3 regions of the Thalassolituus pacificus genome follow, and region 1 is predicted to be linked to each of the others. Evidence: predicted binding sites of a transcription regulator. Region 1 holds the regulator's gene; each other region holds the start of a gene.

Region 1 (4,811 bases):
GTTCAGGGGATGGTTGAATGCTCAGATTCTAGCCTGATTAGGCCTCTGATACCACGAAACTACTCGCAGAATTGCGCGTAGAAGATTGTTTTACGGCGTTATTCTTCTTCGTCAAAACGACGGTTAATCAGATCCGTCAATGCCGCCAGCGCATGTTCGGCATCCTGACCTTCGGCGTGGATGTGGATGTTGGTGCCCTTGCTGGCGGCCAGCATCATAACCGCCATAATGCTCTTGCCATCGACCATGCGGTCAGGATAGCCGACTTTAACCTGGCAAGAGTAGGCCGTGGCCGTTGACACCAGCTTGGCGGCAGCGCGGGCGTGCAGGCCAAGCTTATTAATGATGGTGATTTCTATGCTGGTCATCCGTATCAATCCTGATGAGAGTCGGCGCTGCCCAATTCGCGGTGGCGAACCTGAACATTGCTGTAATGATGACAAAATTCTGCCTTAAGTTGCTCGGACAGGTAAACGGAACGGTGCTGGCCGCCGGTACAGCCGATGGCAATGGTCATATAGCTGCGGTTGGCATCGACAAACGCAGGTAGCCAGCGCTGAATAAAGCCGCTGATATCCTGCTGCATGTGCTGCACCTGAGGCTCGTTACCGAGAAAGTCGATGATCTGCTGATCGCGTCCGGTGAATCCCCGCAGGGCCGGGTCCCAGTAGGGGTTGGGCAGGTTGCGCACGTCGAAGACGTAATCGGCGTCGATCGGAATGCCGTGTTTAAAACCGAAGGATTCAAACAGGATGGCGATATCGTTGCTGGTTTTATCTGCGACCCGGAGTTTGATCAGGCTGCGCAGTTCATGCACCGACATGTTGGTGGTATCCAGGGTCAGGTCGGCCAGGTTGGCAATGGGTTCCAGCAGCAGGCGCTCTTTATCGATGGCTTCGGCCAGGGAAACGCTTTTACTGGTTAGTGGGTGCTTACGCCGGGTGGAGCTGAAGCGCTGCAACAGCACTTCTTCGCTGGCGTCGAGATACACCACGTCGAGCTGATATTCTGCACTGGGTAACTGATGCAGAACGTCATGGATGTTATCGAATGCGTGGGGCAGGTTGCGGGCGTCAACGCTGACCGCAACCTTGGCCAGCTTTTCTTCGATTTCGGTCTGACGGGCCAGTGCCGGCAGCAATGCAACCGGCAGGTTATCGATGCAATAGAAGCCAAGGTCTTCCAGCACGTGCAAGGCACTGGATTTACCAGAGCCTGAGCGGCCGCTGATGACGACTAAACGCATGCCTTGCTCCTCTGTTGTTGCGTTTGCCTGAGCTTGATCAGACCCGCCTTATGTTCAGTATTCGCTTAATGCCCGCTGATAAAATTGCTGTGCATCCGGCGCTTTACGCAGGGCTTCGCGGTAGGCTGGCTCGCTGAAATTCCGCGCCAGCATCGCTAATACCTGCAGATGTTGTTCGGTGGCTTCTTCCGGTACCAGCAGGGCGAAGACCAGATCGACCGGCTGGCGGTCGATGGCATCGTAATCCACAGGTTCCATCAGTCGCAGCAGTACGCCCATCGCCTGGTCACATTGTTTCAGGCGGCAGTGGGGAATGGCGATGCCTTCGCCAATCCCGGTACTGCCCAGGCGTTCACGGCTGAGTAATCGCTCGTAAATATCGTCGGCGGAACTATCGCTGAGTTGCTCAGCGATAAAACCTGCCAGGTACTCCAGCAACTTCTTTTTACTGGAAACCGGGGCATCAATCAGAGTGCGTTCCGGTGTGAGGATATCCTCGATGCGAATGTCCATTAATCAGCCTTGTCCGTGTTGCCGCGCCACCAGTTTTTCTTTGTGTTTCAGTACCTGACGGTCGAGTTTGTCGGTCATCTGATCAATAGCGGCGTACATATCGTCGTTTTCGGCGCTGGCATGCAGATCGGCACCACTGACGTGGATGGTGGCTTCGGCAATCATGCGCTCTTTGATCACGGTCAGGGTGACCTGGCCGTTGGTAATGTTGTCAAAGTGGCGTCCCAGCTTGGACATTTTTTCGTCTACGTAAGTTTGCAGAGATTCGGTAACGTCAACGTGGTGACCGCTGATATTAATCTTCATGTCCAACTCCTTGTTGCTGGCTTGTTGTTTTTCAAATCAATTGTTTACGTTCATTCGATGGCGGAATCATCATGGCTTCACGGTATTTGGCCACCGTACGCCGCGCCACCTGAATGCCTTTATCCCCCAGTACCGCCGCGATTTTGTTGTCGCTCAGCGGTTTGCGGGTGTTTTCTTCGGCAATCAGTTTTTTAATCATGGCACGGATTGCGGTGGAGGAACATTCGCCGCCGCCATCGGTGCTGACATGGCTGGAGAAAAAGTACTTCAGTTCGAAGATTCCGCGTGGTGTATGCATGTATTTCTGCGTCGTCACACGGGAAATAGTGGATTCGTGCATGCCAACGGCTTCGGCAATATCATGCAGAACCAGTGGCTTCATGGCCTCTTCGCCCTGTTCGAAAAACTCAATCTGATATTCAACGATTTTGGTGGCCACTTTCAGCAGGGTTTCATTACGGCTTTGCAGGCTTTTGATAAACCAGCGGGCTTCCTGCAGGTGATCACGCAAGAAGGCGTTGTCGGTGCTGTTATCAGAACGGCGCACCAGTGAGGCGTAATCGGCATTAACGCGCAGTTTTGGCGCAATATCGGGGTTCAGCTCAACCCGCCATTCGTCGCGGATATTGCGCACCAGAACATCCGGTACCACGTATTCGGCCTGTTCGGCGCTGATGCCGGAGCCCGGCTTAGGGTTCAGTTCTTTGATCAGACGCAGGACGGCTTTGAGGTCATCTTCACGCAACTTGGTTTTGCGCATCAGCGTTGGGTAATCTTTGCTGCCGAGCAGCTCGATATAATCGCGGATCACCATTTTGGCTTCGCTCAGCCACGGGGTTTCGGCTGGCAGCTGCTGTAATTGCAGCATCAGGCATTCACGCAGGTCGCGGGCAAAAGCACCGGCCGGATCAAATTGTTGCAGACGATGCAGTACGGCCATCACTTCGTCTTCTTCGACGTCCAGTGCGGGGTCCATGCTTTCCAGAATGTCTTCGACAGTGGTGTGCAGGTAGCCGTCGTCATCGACGCCGTCGATCAGCATCAGGGCGATTTCACGGTCGGTGTCGGACATGGGGGTCAGGTTCAGTTGCCACAGCAGATGATCCTGCAGATCTTCGGTGCTGGCGTGACGCGAGTCGTAATCGAAATCGTCGTCGATGGCGTTACTGCTGCTGCCGGAGGCAACGCTGGCGGTGGTCTGGTAGGTATCTTCCCACTGACTGTCGACGGGCAGGTCGTCAGGTAATTGCTCTTGCGACCACTGTTCGTCCAGCTCCGGCGTGTCGTTGTGGCTGTCATCCTGACTGCTGACTTCGTTGCTGGTGGTGGTGTCGTGATCGCTGTTGCGTGACAGGTCGGGCAGATCATCGTGCTCGTGCTCTTCCACTTCGAGCATCGGGTTGGAATCGAGGGCTTCCTGAATCTCCTGCTGCAGATCAAGGGTGGACAGCTGAAGCAGGCGGATGGCTTGTTGCAACTGAGGGGTCATGGTCAGGTGCTGACCCATCTTTAACTGAAGAGACGCTTTCATAAAAGTTCAGTAATCACTCAGTATCGGCATAGTCTGTGCATTATACGCCAAGCGGTAAACCTTGGAATCTTTTGTGCATATTCCTTTGCGCTGAATCATCAGCAGCGTCCTGGCTGCCAGGGTCGCCATCACAGGCGGAAATCCTCGCCCAGATACACTTTACGTACCTGCTCGCTGGCGAGTACCTGCTCGGGGGTGCCTTCGGCAATAATGTGGCCGCCTCCGACAATATAGGCTTTCTCACAGATAGCCAGAGTTTCACGTACGTTGTGGTCGGTAATCAGTACGCCAATTCCCCGCGCTTTAAGCTGGCGGATGATGTCCATGATGTCAGCTACAGAAATTGGGTCAACCCCGGCGAAGGGCTCATCGAGCAGAATAAACGACGGCTCTGCGGCCAGTGCGCGGGCAATCTCTACGCGGCGGCGCTCACCACCAGACAGCGACATGCCCAGGCTGCTGCGGATGTGCTGAATATGAAACTCATTGAGCAGATCTTCCAGCTTTTCCAGACGCTGCGCGCGGTTGAGGTCTTTGCGCGTTTCCAGAATGGCGAGGATATTATCGGCGACACTCAATTTGCGGAAAATGGAGGCTTCCTGCGGCAGGTAGCCAATGCCCTTTTGCGCCCGGCCGTGCATCGGCAGATGGCTGATATCTTCGTCATCGATTTTGATACGGCCTTTGTCGGCCTGCACCAGATTCACAATCATATAAAAACAGGTGGTTTTACCGGCACCGTTAGGGCCGAGTAAACCGACAATCTGGCCGCTGTGCACCGACATAGAGACATCTTTAACGACTTCCCGGCCGTTATAGCTTTTTGCCAGGTTTTCGGCTTTCAGCGTTTTCATGGCTGTTCCTGCGCAGGAGTATCGTTAAATGTACTGTTGTCAGTGCCGTTATTGGCCGCGTTGCCGGTGGCCGGTGGCTGTGACTCTTGGGCAGGAGCCTGCGGCTGGATAACCACTTTGATGCGTTGCTTCTCGCCGTCGCCAGCAGGCTGACCGGTGGTATTCGTACCGCCACTGGCCGTGACCGTTTCTTTGGTCATGTCGTAGAGAATGTTCTCGCCGCTGAATTGGTTGCCATCCTGTTGCAGCTGGGCGTTACCCTGAACTTTGATTTCACGCTGCTGGGCAAAGTAATGAATGCGCGTGCCATGGGCTTTGGTCAGCGGTTTGCCGGCATTAACCTGTTGCTGATAGCGCGCCG
Region 2 (4,811 bases), 320 kb from region 1:
TCTGTGCGCTTCTACACCATTGAACAAAGTCGACACCTTAGCGGTTTTTAACGGTGCCGTCAGTTTGGCAGCCCCGACGACAACCTTTATAGTGACCGCTGACACAACATGACATAAAGAGAGAAGCGGATGCTGGAGTTCATTAAGACGATCAATGGCTGGGCCTGGGGAGCACCGATGCTGCTTCTTATCAGCATCACCGGCCTGTATCTGACCCTGGGTCTGAAAGCTTATCCAATCCGTAACATTAAACGCGGCTTCGTCTATTTATGGGTAAACCGCGAAGGTAAAGGTCAGGGCGAAATCTCTGGTTTTAACGCACTGATGACGTCGCTTTCGGCGACCATTGGTACCGGTAACATTGCCGGGGTCGCCACCGCCATCGCTTCCGGCGGGCCAGGTGCGCTGTTCTGGATGTGGTTAATTGCCTTACTCGGTATGGCCACCAAATACGCCGAAGCCGTGCTTGCCGTTCATTACCGCGAACGCAATGAGAAAGGCCAGTATGTTGGCGGCCCGATGTACTACATCCGTAATGGCCTTGGCCCGAAATTCCGCTGGATGGCTCTGCTGTTTGCTTTCTTCGGCATGTTAGCGGGCTTCGGTATTGGTAATGGCGTCCAGGCAAATTCCGTAGCCGACGCCCTGCATGGTGGCTTTGGTATTCCTGAGTGGGTGACCGGCGTAGCCATTGCCGTTTTGGTTGGTCTGGTCCTGCTGGGCGGTATCCGCCGTATTTCTGAAGTGGCCGGTAAGCTCGTTCCTTTTATGGCGATTGCCTACATTCTCGGCGGCCTGATATTGCTGGTTGTTTTCGCCGACCGCGTACCGCAAGCCGTCGAACTGATCCTCCACCACGCCTTTAACCCGACCGCCGCCATGGGAGGTTTTGCCGGTGCTGCCGTATGGGCTGCCATCCGTTTTGGTGTAGCGCGTGGTGTATTTTCTAACGAAGCAGGCCTCGGCAGCGCGCCCATTGCTCATGCCGCCGCACAAACCGACAGCCCGGTACGTCAGGGCAGCATCGCCATGCTCGGTACTTTTATCGACACCATTATTATCTGCACAATAACCGGTCTGGTGATTGTCGCTTCCGGCGCCTGGCAGCTGTGTCCGCCGGAAATTGCCGAGTGTGTTGCCGGTAAAGGTTTAAGTGGTGCCAACCTTACTTCTGCGGCGTTTGCCCTCGGTTTACCCGGCATCGGCAACTATATCGTGACTCTGGGGCTGGCGATTTTTGCCTTCACCACCATTATCGGCTGGTCTTTTTATGGAGAGAAATGCACAGAGTATCTGTTCGGTGTAAAATCCGTGCCCATTTTCCGGATCATCTGGGTTTTGGCCATTCCGATCGGTGCAACGCGTGAACTCGACGTCGCCTGGCTGATTGCCGATACCCTCAACGCAATGATGGCGCTGCCCAACCTGGTTGCCCTGTTACTGCTGAGCCCGGTCGTCTTCAAGCTGACAAAGAGTTTCTTAAACCATGGATCTGAGCCTGCATCAAAATGATATCGCCACCATCGTTGCCCGTGCGCTGGAAGAAGATGTGGGCAGCGGCGATATTACCGCCCGTCTGATCCCGGCCACTCAGCAAGCCAAAGCGCGCATCATTTCCCGTGAGCGCGCCATTATCGCCGGACGCGCCTGGGTAGATGAAGTATTCCGCCAGCTTGATCCGGCTGTCAGCGTGATCTGGCGTGTATCTGAAGGCCAGTGGGTACGGCCCAACCAGACGCTGTTTGAACTGCAGGGAAGTGCCCGCTCGCTGCTGACCGGCGAGCGCTGCGCCCTGAACTTCCTGCAAAGTCTGTCCGGCACAGCCACCCTGTGCCGTTTCTATGCCGACAAAGTGACCGGTACCGGTGTTAAGTTGCTCGATACCCGCAAAACCATTCCTGGTCTGCGTATCGCACAGAAGTACGCAGTCAGCGTCGGTGGCTGCTTTAACCACCGCATTGGCCTGTACGATGCCTTCCTTATTAAGGAAAATCACATCATGGCCGCCGGTGGCATTCGCGCAGCAGTCAGCCAGGCGCACGACATTGCCCCCGGCAAACCGATTGAGGTAGAAGTGGAAACCATGCAGCAACTGGATGAAGCCATCGACGCCGGTGCCGACATCATCATGCTCGACAACTTTAATCCTGAACAAATGCGCGTTGCCGTTGTCCATGCCAGACAGAAAAGTCAGGGCCGTACCAATGGAGTGATAAAACTGGAAGCCTCCGGCGGCATTACCGATACCAGCCTGCGTGCCTACGCCGAAACCGGTGTGGATTACATTTCCATCGGTGCCCTGACCAAAGACTGCAAAGCGATTGACCTGTCGATGCGGTTGGTGTGAAGAGGGTCTTTAGAGGCCAACACTCTGTTTTGACATGCAGAGAGTGACAATATTTGTCACTCTCTGACAATCTGATTAATCAGCGTTCAGGTTATCGCCGGACATGGATCAAAAAACGTGATAAAAGCCCGGAATCAGGGCTTGCAGCGGCCAACTAAGCTTGGCACACTCTTCGCACTGTCCTGATGTGACACAGCAATTCAAAGCCCGCTTTGAATTGCCCATAACTAAAATCTCAATCGAGAGTGGAGAATTTTCTATGAAAGCTCAAAAAGGTTTTACCCTGATTGAATTGATGATCGTTATTGCGATCATTGGCATTCTGGCTTCTGTTGCCATCCCACAATACAAAACCTATACAACCCGTGCACAAACTGGTCCTGAACTGGTTGGTGCTGTTCGTCCTCTCCAGCTCGCTCTGGCCGAATATGCGGCTATCGAACAAAAGCTGCCAACCAGTGCAACTGAACTTGTTCAATGGTCAACCGGTGAAGTAGCTAACTGCTTAGGCCACGTTAAAAATGTTGCCTACACATACTCATCAGCTACTGCTGGGGTTATCACTGCGACAACTTATGGTGCTGGCGAAACTGCAGATACTGCATGCACAGGTGCCGGTCCGACTTCTGAGCCTGAAATGCAGGGTAAAACACTGGTAATTGATGTTACCGTGAATACTAATGGCGCTGTTCGTTTTGCTGTAGATGCAACTAATAGTACAGTTCCTGCGAAATTCCTGCCTAAAATTGGCTAATTAACCAATCGGCAGTAATTAAGAGCACCCTCTAGTGGGGTGCTTTTTTGTTTTTAGCGTAAACAAACAGAACTAGTAGATTCTTCTACCCTCTGGTATGTTCTGGTGCAAAAAGCATAATGCCTTTGGGGAAGTCTCTATGGCCGTTCTAACCGGCTTGCCACGCCGTATCGTCGAACAAAATCTCGTCAACAGCCAACAGGCTCAGGAAATCGTCAACAAGGCCAAACAAGACAAAATTGGCTTTGTCGCCGCTGCTGTCGCCTCCGGTTACATTAAATCGCGCGCAATTGCCTTATTGGCGTCAGAAGAATTTGGCTTGCCTGTCCTTGATTTAGCTGCCTTTGATCTGGAATTAATCCCAAGAGAACTGGTCAGCAAGGATCTGATTGAAAAACACCGCGTATTACCTTTATTTCAGCGCGGTACGCGCCTGTTTATTGCCCAGAGTGACCCCTCGGCCATGATGGCCATTGATGAAATCAAATTTAATACCGGTATGACGGTAGAAGCGGTACTGGTAGAAGAAGACAAGCTGGGGCAGGCCGTTGATAAGTTTCTGGCCGCCAACGATAACAGTTTTGGTGAACTGGACAGCGAGCTGGATGATGTTGACCTTGAAGACCCGGATGCACGTGAAAAAGCTCAGGAAGCCGAGAAAGATTCTTCCGGTGACGATGCTCCTATTGTACGTTTCGTAAACAAAATGTTGCTCGATGCCATTAAAGGTGGCGCATCTGATATTCACTTTGAGCCCTATGAGAAGCGCTACCGGGTACGTTACCGTACCGATGGCATGTTGCATGAAGTCGCCAGCCCGCCGGTCAACCTTGCCGGTAAGATCGCTGCTCGTTTAAAGGTGATGTCGCAGATGGATATTTCTGAACGGCGTGTCCCGCAGGATGGGCGCATCAAGATGAAACTGTCCAAAACAAAGGCCATTGATTTCCGGGTAAATACCCTGCCAACCCTGTGGGGTGAAAAGATCGTACTGCGTATTCTTGATCCCTCGTCCGCCAAACTGGGCATTGATATGCTCGGTTACGAAGCAGACCAGAAAGCCTTGTACATGGAAGCTCTGGCCAAGCCTCAGGGGATGATTCTGGTTACCGGCCCCACCGGTTCCGGTAAAACCGTATCGTTATATACCGGCCTGAATATTCTTAATGTCGAAGGCACGAATATTTCCACCGCCGAAGACCCGGTGGAAATTAACCTCGAAGGTATTAACCAGGTAAACGTGAACGCCCGCGTCGGCCTCGACTTTGCAGCCGCTCTGCGTTCCTTCCTGCGTCAGGACCCGGATGTGGTGATGGTCGGTGAGATCCGTGACTTGGATACTGCCTCCATTGCGATTAAAGCTGCACAGACCGGTCACTTAGTGCTTTCCACCCTACACACCAATAGCGCCGCAGAAACCCTCACCCGTCTGGCCAATATGGGTGTACCATCATTCAATATTGCCACATCGGTCAGCCTGATCATTGCCCAGCGCCTGGCTCGCCGCCTCTGCTCAAACTGTAAAGCCCCCGCAGAAATACCCAAAGAATTGCTTCTGGAGGCTGGATTAACGGAGGAGCAACTGCAAAGCGCCGAAATTTATAAGCCTGTTGGCTGTGAACAATGCAAGGGCGGTTACAAAGGCCGCGTCGGTATTTATGAAGTAGTTAGAATAACGGATGCCATCTCCCGTATTATCATGGAGGGCGG
Region 3 (4,811 bases), on a different contig from region 1:
CGTTAAGATCGCCCAGCACATAGGCCGCCAGTGCTTTCATTTGCGCGGCCGTTAAATCCGCCTGCGTCGGCATCACCAGGCCGTAATAACCGATGCCATCCACTTCGATAGTGCCGGACAAACCGTTATTTAATACGCCCCATAAATACGCCGGAGCCTGTTCGGCCAGTGCCGGCCACAGCATGCTGTTCACCAGTGGCGGTGCCAGCCCCGGCGTACCAATACCGCCGGGCTGGTGACAGGCCGCACAACGCTGATTAAACAGCGCCTCGCCATTGTTCTCGGCTGCCCCGGCAGCAGACACCGGAGCCGCCAGCGCGGCTCCCAGTGCTGCCAGCGAGAGCAGAGATAAGGTGAATTTTTTCAGAACCATCATCTCAGCTCCCGCTTCAGGCGTCTGCCATACCAACCAGCACAGCAACGGTGCAGTGATAACCCTGCGACGCATTGGCCATACACCAGTTAATGTCGTTATGCAGACCCATGCGGTAACCCGGACGCTCCCGTTCGCTGGTAAAGCAGAAGGTGCCGTTGCACTCCACTTTGCCGCAGCAGTCGTTGTACGACACCAGATAGTCTTTATCGTCATTCGGGTTACGGCAGGTGCCGACCCAGGAGACTTTGGACGCTTCGGAACCCGGCGGACAGGTGGTTAATGTGCCGCCACAGTCGTTGCACAGGTTGCCGTCGAGCGCGCAGTAGCGCCAGTATTCACAGGCCGTCGGATCATTCGGATCGGCCGGGGCTTCATCTTCCGCTTCTCCGGCCCAGGCTTTGCCGGCATTACGGTCGAAGGGCAGAACCGGCAGCATGGCGCTGCCCAGCATCAGCATCCCGGCGCGGCTTAAAAAACTGCGGCGACTGCTGCGCTGTGCGACTTTGCGGGTTAAATTTTCGGTGCCTTTATCCAGGCCGGTTAATACGCTGTCGAAAAATCGTTTCATGGTGATATCTCTTGTTGCCTAAAAATCGTTGCCTACTGAGTGATGCTCAGGAGTGGCTTGTTCAGGAATGCTGCTCAAGAAAACTCTGTACCGAGCCAACACCCATTTCCATGGCATTGAACAGGCTCTCAAGCTGCTCGCGGCTGTTGATCAGACCTTTCGAGCGGATCACACCCTGCTTATCCATCAGCACCGCAAACGGCAGACGCGATACGCGGTAACCCAGACCCAGCTCGGTCGACAGCACGTATGGAAAATCCTGCAGGCCGACGTGCTGAATAAAGCGCTGGTGTTTTTCTTCTTCGCCATCGGAAGCCAGCACCACATCCAGCCAGTCTTTTTCACTGGTTTTTACCGAGCGCAGAATCGGCAGCAGTTTTTTACATACCGGACAGGTCGGCGACAGGAAAAACACCAGCATGGCTTTTTCTTTATCGCGGCCAATGTGCACGGCACCACCGGTCAGGCTGTTAAGGGTAAAGGCCGGGGTTAAATCACCAACTTTCGGCCCGGAATCATTCATCAGCGCACCCATCGGCGCGATACGTTCAAACAACACGCCGATCTGGCGGGCCAGCACAAAAAATGCGAGGGCCAGCGCCATTACAGCAACAAATAAAAATGCGACAGCAAAATACAAAGCAGTCATAACGACCTCTTAAATTCGTTTCAGTGAGTTGGCCATTTCACGGATGGCCAGCAGGTTGGCGTTCACCTGCTCAAACAACAGGAAGGCGAGCCACATAAAGACAGCAGCAGCGATGGCCACCACGATTTCGGCGCTTTGCAGTGCTTCCGGCAAACCGAGCAATGGCAGCAGAGCGAAGACCATCAGCAGCGCATTACGCAGCAACAGGGTTTTGCTCAGCAGTTGCGGAGTACCGCCACAGCCACATTCGATGCGGGTATGACCGCGACGGATATTGATGCCCATCGCGATGGCATATCCCCCGAGCAACAGCGCCGCCAGCACCAGTCCGGCAGCACGGCTGGCGCTGAATAACAGCATCAGCACCAGCGCACCTTCGAGGGCCAGCAAGGCAGCAGCGGCGGGCTTAACCAAAGCTTCCGGCAGCAACTCGTAGTCGGCGACAAAGCCCTGAAATTCGAGAAAATCCAGTGCTTTGTGCAGTGCCGCGCGCAGGAATACCAGCAGGGTAAACACCAGCAGCGTGAGGCTCGCCAGTGGCAGCAACTCAGTCATGAGCCACCGCCAGCGAGGTGGTCCAACCGGCTTTTTCGTCGGCCGCCGCCTTCTCAAACATAAAGTCGCCATCTTTGCTCAGCACATACTGATCAATGGTTTCATCTTCTTCATTGGAGCCGAAAATCACCGGCTGCTTGCTGCTGGTGACGGTCAGCGCAACCAAATGCTCGGCCGGACTGCGGCTGATCAGTTTTTTCTTCTTCAGGCTGTAACCCCAGATTTCTGCCGATGCGTCTTTATGGCTGCCGTCGTAGGCATCCGGGTGCATGAGCACAAAGATCATGTCGTTGGCTTCGTTATAAGCGGTAATGGCATAACCACCGGGCACCCAATCACCTTCAATGCCGGCATTAAGCTGCAGCTTTTCTTTGATTTTTACGCTTTTGCCACTGTCATCAGCGAGGTACACCGCACCGCCGAAGGTGGTCAGAATCAGCTCACCGTTTTTGCGGCGCTGGGTGTGGATATAAATCGGGTCGGCATCCACATCGAATAATTTGCCCGATGCTTCAACACTGTATTCTTTTCCTTTTACGGTGAAAGTTTTCAGCTGGCCAGTACCGCAGGGCGTGCTGAAACTGGTGCCTTTCAGTGCCGGATAAACGCCGTAACAACCCGGTGTTGGCACTTCGGCAATGACTTCACCGGCAGCAATATCGATTACTGAAACCGAGGTGGCCGGTGTGGCATTCTGCACATACAGCAGTTTTTCATCGGCGCTTAATTCCAGCAGCTGAGTCATGCCAATGGATTTCACCGCTTTATTAGGCACGATGATTTCTTTCTTGCGGCTCAGGGTGTCTACGTCGTACACCTGCACCACACTTTCTACCGGGCCATAGGTAATGCGCTTGGCAAAGTCGGACAGTACGTAAACGGTTTTGCCGTCTTTCGAGACTTTCATCTGCGAAGTAATACCCGCCGGCATCGAGCCTTTATAGTGCAGGTCATCCTGAGCGAAGACGTGAATCTGGCTGGCGCCACCCCAGGCGGCTTCGTTCATAAACACATTCGGCCCGGGCTGAATGGTTTTCTCAACGCTGAAGACTTCCGGCTTAAAGGGTTCCGCCTGTGCCGCCGGCATCACCGCCGACAACAGCAGGGTTGCGATACAGGCCGCCAGCGGTGCCGGCGTAAATACGCGGTGGGACAGGTTTCTGGTTTTACTTCTTTGCTTGGTTAACGTCATGGTTTGCAGCTCTCGTTGTGAGTCTGCAATGCCAGAGCAGCGGTCATGCCAATGCCTGAGTTCAACGGTGAAACATAACCCAAAATGCATACTTCAAGAGGCAAATGCTGACAATTCAGTCAGAATTGTTACCGCCTGTTATCGGCACTGGTTAACGATAAAGTGATCAGCACCAGAAAGAGGCTGCCCATTCTTCATGCAGCGTTGTTATGGTGCATTTGTCTCACTACGCGGATTCCTGCCCAGGTCGGTAGCCGCAAGAGCCTCTGTTGCCTCCCTGCAGCTGACGGCGAAGCCCTACCCGAAACCCCGGCCATGGGGTATCCTGCGACCTCTGAACGCGGGGGATGTTATGAGTAACTGGCTTGATGCCGTAAAGTGGGACGCCGATGGTCTGGTACCGGCGATTGCGCAGGATTATAAGACCGGCCGTATCCTGATGATGGCCTGGATGAACCGGGAAGCACTGACGCTGACGGTGCAGGAAAACCGCGCCATCTACTATTCCCGCTCGCGCCAACAACTGTGGCGTAAAGGCGAATCGTCCGGCCATGTGCAGCAGCTGCACGAAGTGCGCCTCGACTGTGACGCCGATGTCATCACCCTGCAGGTGGAACAGATTGGCGGTATCGCCTGTCATACCGGCCGCGAAAGCTGCTTCTACCGGGTCTATCAGGACGGTGAATGGGTCAGCGTTGATCCGGTGTTAAAAGACCCGAAAGATATTTATTGATGCCACTTAATGAAACTGAAACAGCTATGAGCGATATACTTTCCGCCCTCGGCGATATCCTTGAAGAACGTAAGAGCGCAGCCGCCGATTCATCCTACGTGGCCAGCCTGTATCACAAGGGTCTGAACAAGATTCTGGAGAAGGTCGGCGAAGAAGCCACCGAAACCATTCTGGCCGCCAAAGATGCCGAGACCAGTGGCGATAACAGCGATGTTATCTACGAAACCGCCGACCTGTGGTTTCACACTCTGGTGGCACTGGCCAAACTGGGCGAGCGCCCGGAAGCCGTGGTTAATGAACTGGCACGACGCTTTAATATGTCCGGACTGGAAGAAAAGGCGTCACGTACGCCCAAGTAAACCGGTACCAACCAGAGAACTGAGAGATTGAGTATGCCGGACTGTTTGTTTTGCCAGATTGTCGCCGGAAAGATTCCGGCCAATGTCGTTTATGAAGATGAGCACCTGCTGGCGTTTCACGATATCGCGCCCAAGGCCGATACTCATCTGCTGGTCATACCCAAGCGCCATATCGTTAACCTCAATGATCTGAGCGACGCTGATGCCAGCCTGATGAGCCATTTAATGCTCAGCCTGCCGGCCATTGCCCGCACACAAAACCTGACTGGCTTCCGCACCATTACCAATACTGGTAAAGAAGGTGGGCAGGAAGTTTTCCATATGCACTTTCATATACTGGGCGGCGATCAGCTGCCCGGTTTCTGATGTAATTTTTAAA

Evidence for each region. Region 1 encodes sigma-54, which starts transcription at its own class of promoters, with help from an activator protein. Its sites were predicted from a motif close to TGGCACNNNNNTTGCTNT; they were not measured.
Region 2: the regulator sigma-54 is predicted to act here: its motif matches at 2,509-2,526, upstream of NYR02_RS19465 (pilin).
Region 3: the regulator sigma-54 is predicted to act here: its motif matches at 3,374-3,391, upstream of NYR02_RS01820 (amine dehydrogenase large subunit).

Annotation. Positions count from the first base shown of each region.
Region 1 is NZ_JAOANI010000028.1:46,215-51,025, forward strand. Features, by position in the region: gene NYR02_RS14825 (HPr family phosphocarrier protein) at 99-368, opposite strand; gene rapZ (RNase adapter RapZ) at 374-1,246, opposite strand; gene ptsN (PTS IIA-like nitrogen regulatory protein PtsN) at 1,301-1,759, opposite strand; gene hpf (ribosome hibernation-promoting factor, HPF/YfiA family) at 1,763-2,065, opposite strand; gene NYR02_RS14845 (RNA polymerase factor sigma-54) at 2,097-3,596, opposite strand; gene lptB (LPS export ABC transporter ATP-binding protein) at 3,725-4,450, opposite strand; gene lptA (lipopolysaccharide transport periplasmic protein LptA) at 4,447-4,811, opposite strand, start outside.
Region 2 is NZ_JAOANI010000028.1:364,568-369,378, reverse strand. Features, by position in the region: gene NYR02_RS16375 (alanine/glycine:cation symporter family protein) at 130-1,512, shown strand; gene nadC (carboxylating nicotinate-nucleotide diphosphorylase) at 1,487-2,347, shown strand; gene NYR02_RS19465 (pilin) at 2,607-3,101, shown strand; gene pilB (type IV-A pilus assembly ATPase PilB) at 3,241-4,811, shown strand, end outside.
Region 3 is NZ_JAOANI010000005.1:78,358-83,168, forward strand. Features, by position in the region: gene NYR02_RS01800 (c-type cytochrome) at 1-376, opposite strand, end outside; gene NYR02_RS01805 (methylamine dehydrogenase light chain) at 390-944, opposite strand; gene mauD (methylamine dehydrogenase accessory protein MauD) at 1,006-1,593, opposite strand; gene NYR02_RS01815 (MauE/DoxX family redox-associated membrane protein) at 1,603-2,148, opposite strand; gene NYR02_RS01820 (amine dehydrogenase large subunit) at 2,141-3,340, opposite strand; gene hisI (phosphoribosyl-AMP cyclohydrolase) at 3,693-4,073, shown strand; gene NYR02_RS01830 (phosphoribosyl-ATP diphosphatase) at 4,100-4,432, shown strand; gene NYR02_RS01835 (histidine triad nucleotide-binding protein) at 4,466-4,798, shown strand.